Cohaesibacter gelatinilyticus: one gene and its partner. The protein of the gene in region 1 binds, or shares a complex with, the protein of each later gene. Links are inferred from orthologs where the notes say so. Each region holds a gene or a part of one and is shown on either strand. Other genes may lie near its edges. The genes, in order: eno and CRO57_RS06950.

Region 1 (3,112 bases):
CCTTGGAAATGGATCCATCATTGGCGCGGGCAATGATCAGTCCGCCCCCATAGGAAAGCCCCAGCAGAATCCCGGTTGTCGTGATTGGCGTAACAGATGGATCAAGCCCGGAAATCTTCAGCAATGGAGCCAGCAACTTGTTGATCCATTTGGTGACATTCAACCAATCAAGAAGATCCAATCCAACCAAAAGTGCGACAAGAATAATAAAGAGAAAGCCCAATCCCTGCAAACTGGTCATTGCCCATTCCAGATGTCCAACATCAGGCTGGCCAAGATATTTGAAATGCTCAATTGATTGAGGCTCATTCAAATAGCCGGTTGTTTTTGCGATCAGATCAATCAGCCAGCACGCCAAAATTCCAACGGCAAGACGCAAGATGACAGTGCCCCAAAAACTAGCTCCTGCCTTACGAACAATGGCCTGTTCAATTGGCAGGGCATGCGTAATCAGAATGAACATACAGATTGATGTAATTTGAGCGGCGGTTACTTCGTGACCAATCAAAACCGGAAAGGCAGCAATCGCGCCATATACCCCCATCAAAGCCGATGTAATGAAAATCAACGCCGCCTCAGCAGGTAAATTTACATACGACATTGCTGGTTCAAACCATGGAACAAGTAAATCAATCCAGCCCATACTTTCAGCAACACGAAGCATAATCATGATGGGAAGCATGATCTTGATAAGTTCCCAAAATGTAGAAAGGCTCAGCCGCGTCAGTTTGACGAGATAGGATGTCATCACATCGCTCATGAAAATGAGAAATAAGGGCAATCGAAATTGCAGGTGGGACTTGTCATGTCGCATGCATCGCAGCGCTAAGCAAGTGGAAATATCTCTCGATCGGCCCCTCTCAAAAGAGATTCGTCGGGCAAAAAAATCCGGCACTCGAACGAAGTGCCGGATCTTTAGTTTATCAGATCACTCAAATACCAAGGGTATGAATGAAAGGCTAGTCGCGCTTTTTCAGAATGGAGCGACCAGCATAGATTGCCATTGGGCCGAGCTCTTCTTCAATGCGGATCAGCTGATTGTATTTTGCCAACCGGTCGGAACGAGCCAAGGAGCCGGTTTTGATCTGGCCGCAATTGGTCGCAACGGCCAAATCGGCAATGGTCGCGTCTTCGGTTTCACCAGAACGGTGAGACATAACAGCGGTATAAGCAGCTTTATGAGCTGTCTCAACAGCATCCAAAGTTTCGGTCAGGGAACCGATCTGGTTCACTTTCACGAGAATTGAGTTTGCAGCGCCCATATTGATGCCATCGCGCAGACGAGCAGAGTTGGTTACGAACAGATCATCACCGACCAGCTGACAACGATCACCAACCTTCTCGGTCAGCAACTTCCAACCGTCCCAGTCATCTTCTGCCATGCCATCTTCGATGGAGATGATTGGATATTTATCAACGAGTGCAGCCAGATAGTCGGACATGCCAGCGCTATCCAGCTCTTTGCCCTCACCTTTCAAGTGATACTTGCCATCAGAGAAGAATTCAGTGGAAGCGCAATCAAGAGCAAGATAGATATCTTCGCCAGCCTTGTAGCCAGCCTCTTCGATGGATTCCATGATGAAATCCAGAGCAGCTTCCGTGGATTCGATGTTTGGAGCAAAACCACCTTCATCGCCAACATTGGTGTTGTGACCAGCTTTCTGCAGACCCTTCTTGAGGGTGTGGAACACCTCCGCGCCCATACGAACAGCATCTGCCATAGTTTCGGCGCCCACAGGCATGATCATGAATTCCTGTACATCGATCGGGTTGTCCGCATGCTCACCACCATTGATGATGTTCATCATTGGAACCGGCAGGGTACGAGCATTGGTGCCGCCAACATAACGATATAGCGGAAGACCAGCGGCATTTGCTGCAGCCTTTGCAACTGCCATGGATACGCCAAGGATCGCATTTGCACCAAGACGCCCTTTGTTGTCGGTACCGTCGAGATCATGCATCGCTTCGTCAATCTGGATCTGATTTTCAGCTTCCAGACCAATCAGAGCGTCGAAAAGATCGTCATTGACAGCTTCAACAGCTTTACGGACGCCCTTGCCCAGATAACGCTCTTCACCATCGCGCAGCTCAACAGCTTCGTGAGCACCAGTAGAAGCGCCAGATGGAACGGCAGCACGGCCAAAAGAGCCGTCTTCCAGAATAACGTCAACTTCTACGGTTGGATTGCCGCGGCTGTCCAGGATCTCGCGACCCAAGATGTCGATGATAGCGGTCATGGTATATCCTCATTACGTGGATCAAGGGAGTTCAGATGCTTGCTGTCTACCCAAAAACCACCGAGATTCCTAGTGAAAAATGCGAGATTTACAGCATCACACCCATATGCACAGCGATAGCGTTAAACCAGTCTCTTTTGGAGAACGTGAAGGCCATCTCCGCTCTCAGGATGGACCCTCTCACCGGTAACATGAAAACCCAATTTCTTGAGAAGGGAGAGCGACGCGTCATTCTCCAATGATGTTATTGCCATCAGTTCCCTCATACCCAAATCATTCAAGGCATGAGCAAGCACCATTTGACAAGCTTCAAACGCATATCCTTTTCGCCAGTGATTGGAATGAATGGCATATCCAATATCAATCAGCTCCAACCAATCGCGCTTGAGTAAACCGCAAAATCCAACTGGCGTCTGACCCTCATCATTGAGGCAGATAAGATACATGCCGAACCCATTCTTATCATAGCTAGCCATGAACACTTCTCGACAATGCTCAATGGTATCATCAAGCGTTCTCAATCCCCTATCGCCAATCATGGCGTAGTAGGCAGGCTCATTCATAAGTTCGAGCAAAAAGGCAGCATCACGCTCATCAATCTTGCGCAACACAAGACGTTCGGATTTTGCAATCATTTGAATACCTCAAAGGATGAGACCAAGACTGGCCGAATCAGGTAGGAGATAAACCTAGATTAATTGGCAGGACGAATTATGAAAACGCTCATCATCACCAACGGCGACAGCGCTGCGGGCATTCTGAGAGAAGCAGGCATTGGCGATACCATCCTGCCATGGCGGGATGTTCTACATGAAGGGCCCATTCCTGATGCCGATGATGATCTGTTTGCCAAAATCCGAGCCAAACATCAT
Region 2 (3,451 bases), 140 kb from region 1 along the record:
TCAGGTCTGTTTGGAAAGTTATCCCAAAATTTTCAGTCCGATCACCAGATTTTTCGCTTTGCCTGCGCCGATAAAACCGGGATGCGAGCCAAAGCCAATTGAGAGTTTTCTGCCAGTACCATGTGCCGGCAGTTGTGAAAATTGAAACAAGAGGATCCGGCTCACCTATGCGCCACTGCCTTTCACACAAGATCGAGAGCAACCTGTCAGCTTCCATGCTGCACTTTGCCGATCGTGAACGCATGTATTCGGCGTATATCAATCAGACCGGGTCGTCATCAGATAAAAGCGATGAAGCGCGAACCTGCCGAGTACTGGACCCACCAGTCAGAACGGTTGTCGGCGCGCGTTGTCGTGGAGACTTTTCCTTATGGCAAATCAAATGCTCGTTGATGCGACGCATCCGGAAGAAACCCGGGTGGTTGTCGTTCGCGGCAGTCGGGTTGAAGAATTCGACTTCGAGTCCGCCAATCGCAAGCAATTGCGTGGCAATATCTATCTAGCCAAGGTCACCCGCGTGGAGCCGTCGCTTCAGGCGGCTTTCGTTGACTATGGTGGCAATCGCCACGGCTTTCTTGCATTCAGCGAGATTCATCCAGACTATTACCAAATTCCTGTCGCTGATCGTCAGGCTTTGCTGGATGAAGAGAAGGATAGCGATAACGACGCTCCCGACAATTCTGAGAATGATGAAGCACCTGCGCAAACAGCCAAAAACCCTGGTGATGAGTCGGTCGCAACCGATCCTGAAGGCAAGTCTGCATCTGACGAAACCACTGATGAAAACGGCGACAGCGTAGAGCAAGTAGGCGCTGAAGACGCCATGGAAGAAGTGCCGGAGCGCTCCAGTCGCCGTCGCACACGCCAGTATAAAATTCAGGAAGTGATCAAGCGACGTCAGATCCTTCTGGTTCAGGTGGTAAAGGAAGAACGTGGCAACAAGGGCGCAGCTCTTACCACTTACCTCTCCCTGGCAGGCCGCTATTCCGTGTTGATGCCAAATACCGCACGCGGCGGCGGCATCTCTCGCAAGATCACCAACGTGGCCGACCGTAAACGCCTGAAGAAAATTGCATCCGAGTTGGATGTTGCTGATGGCATGGGTGTCATTCTACGCACGGCTGGTGCATCTCGCACCAAAGCCGAAATCAAGCGTGACTTTGAATACTTGCTGCGCCTTTGGGAAAATGTTCGGGATCTGACCCTGCAATCTGCAGCCCCGCTTCTGGTTTACGAAGAGGGATCCCTGATCAAACGCTCCATTCGAGATCTCTATAACAAGGATATCGAACAAGTCCTTGTATCGGGCGAAGATGGCTATCGCGAAGCCAAAGATTTCATGCGCATGCTGATGCCAAGCCATGCCAAGAATGTTCAGCCCTATCGGGAAGCGCAGCCAATTTTCACCCGCTATGGAATTGAGCCACAACTTGATGCGATGTTCTCACCACAAGTCACCCTCAAATCCGGTGGTTATATCGTTATCGATCAGACCGAAGCGCTCGTCTCCATTGACGTGAACTCCGGCCGTTCAACACGCGAGCACAATATCGAAGACACCGCGCTTTCCACCAACCTGGAAGCTGCGGAGGAAATTTCTCGTCAGTTGCGCCTGCGCGACCTTGCCGGTCTCGTGGTTATCGATTTCATCGACATGGAAGAAAAGCGCAACAACCGTGCTGTTGAGAAGCGTCTGAAAGATTGTCTGAAATCTGACCGGGCTCGTATTCAGGTTGGCCGCATATCCCATTTCGGCCTGATGGAAATGTCCCGTCAGCGCATCCGCACCGGTGTGTTGGAAAGCACCATGGACCCTTGCCCGCATTGTCATGGCACCGGCCATGTGCGCGCAGCAGCGTCTGTTGCCTTGCTTGTTCTACGTACCATCGAAGATCATCTGCTTCGTGGGGTTGCCCATCATCTTTTGGTCAAGACACGCACAAATGTTGCGCTCTACATCCTCAACCAGAAGCGTGGAAATCTGGCAGAGTTGGAACTACGTTTTGGTATAAGCATAACCATTGAGGTTGAAGAGAATCTCGAAGGCAAGCATCTGGAAATCGAGCGCGGTGAGCCGCTTGAAAAGCCGGTTGCACCAACCCAGACCGTTTCCATGCTGACAACCGATAGCCTTGACAGCGATGAGAGCGAAGAAGACGAACGTGGCGACCAGGAACAGGAAAGCAGTTCCAAGCGTCGCCGTCGCCGTCGCCGCCGTAAGAAACCATCCTCTGCTGCCGAGGCACAGAACGAGACAACGTCAGAAGAAGATTCAACAGATTCTGATGAAGGCGAATCTGAAGCCAACGAAGATGAAGCATCAGAAGACGGCAAGGAAGATCGCCCAAGAAAGAGCCGCCGCCGTGGTCGTCGTGGCGGCCGTCGCAATCGTCGCAATCGCAATGGTGAAGAAGGCGAAGGATCTGAAAACGATACTGAAACACAGAGTGCTTCTGAAGACGAGGAAGATGCTCCTGCTGAAGCAGAAGGCTCCAGCGCTGACAGTGATGCATCTGAAACAGAAGCAGCACCAGTTGAAGCTGCTGAGGCTTCTTCCGGAGATACTGCAAGTGCTGATGAAAGCGTGACAGAAGCCAGCTCTGATGAAACACCAGCTGAGGAAGCATCAGAAGAGAAAGCTGAGGCAGCACCTGCTGAGACAGCACCTGCAGCAGAAGTATCTGAGAGCGTATCTGAAGCTGAGTCAGAGGCTGTTGAAGCTCCTGCAGAAGCAGCAGTGGAAGCTGAAGCAGCGCCAGTTGAAGAAGGCGAGGAAACGTCTGAAGCAGCAGCTGCCCCAGAAGAAGCTGAAGCTGCTGAAGAACAAGCAGCTGAAAGCAGCGAAGCACCAAGCGAGCCTCAGGTAGAAGAAAAGAAAGAGGAAGAGCCTCGTCCCAAGCGTAGTGGCTGGTGGCAGAAAAGCGGCTTTCTATAAGATCCGCTCCTTCTTCCGGAAATAAGAAAAGCCGCATCGAGATTTCGATGCGGCTTTTCTTTGTTCGAATAGGTGAGCGAACTAGAGCATTAGGCCAGCCATCCTCCCAGTCGACGCACGGCTTCTTCCATTGCACAATATGTGCCAGCAAAAGACAGACGCACATAACGATGGCCACGATCAACGTCAAAATCCGCGCCCGGCGTGATCGCAACCTTGGCCTCCTCAAGTGAACGCTTGGCAAAATCCATGGAATCATTGGTCAGATTGCCGATATCGCAATAGACATAGAATGCTCCATCCATAGGCATGAAGTTGCCCAGGCCGATCTTTGGAAGCTCCGCCATCAACAAATCTCTGTTTCTTGCATATCCGGCCTTGATGATATCCAACTCATCCGTTGCATCAAACGCCGCGATTGCTGCCACCTGAGACAACATTGGCGCAGAGATATAGAGGCTTTGCCCCAAGCATTCGACAGAACGCAGAGCAGCATCAGGCAGCACCATCCAGCCA

What was found.
Region 2: the proteins of eno (region 1) and CRO57_RS06950 are in contact, whole or in part, in a solved structure (PDB 2FYM), measured with the Escherichia coli proteins. The link is inferred for Cohaesibacter gelatinilyticus from one-to-one orthologs.

What each region holds. Positions count from the first base shown.
Region 1 is NZ_OBEL01000001.1:1,426,213-1,429,324, forward strand. What follows is about bases 101-2,888. They hold eno (phosphopyruvate hydratase), read right to left. Parts: upstream 2,241-2,888; coding sequence 960-2,240; downstream 101-959. Other genes in these bases: CRO57_RS06380 (hypothetical protein), read right to left, coding at 101-748; CRO57_RS06390 (GNAT family N-acetyltransferase), read right to left, coding at 2,363-2,875. Outside these bases: more of CRO57_RS06380, read right to left, coding at 1-100; CRO57_RS06395 (DUF1835 domain-containing protein), read left to right, coding at 2,954-3,112. UniProt on the Escherichia coli protein: Catalyzes the reversible conversion of 2-phosphoglycerate (2-PG) into phosphoenolpyruvate (PEP). It is essential for the degradation of carbohydrates via glycolysis.
Region 2 is NZ_OBEL01000001.1:1,561,860-1,565,310, forward strand. The notes cover bases 26-3,152. They hold CRO57_RS06950 (Rne/Rng family ribonuclease), read left to right. Parts: upstream 26-370; coding sequence 371-2,935; downstream 2,936-3,152. Other genes in these bases: CRO57_RS06955 (pyridoxal phosphate-dependent aminotransferase), read right to left, coding at 3,025-3,152. In the rest of the region: more of CRO57_RS06955, read right to left, coding at 3,153-3,451. UniProt on the Escherichia coli protein: Endoribonuclease that plays a central role in RNA processing and decay. Required for the maturation of 5S and 16S rRNAs and the majority of tRNAs. Also involved in the degradation of most mRNAs.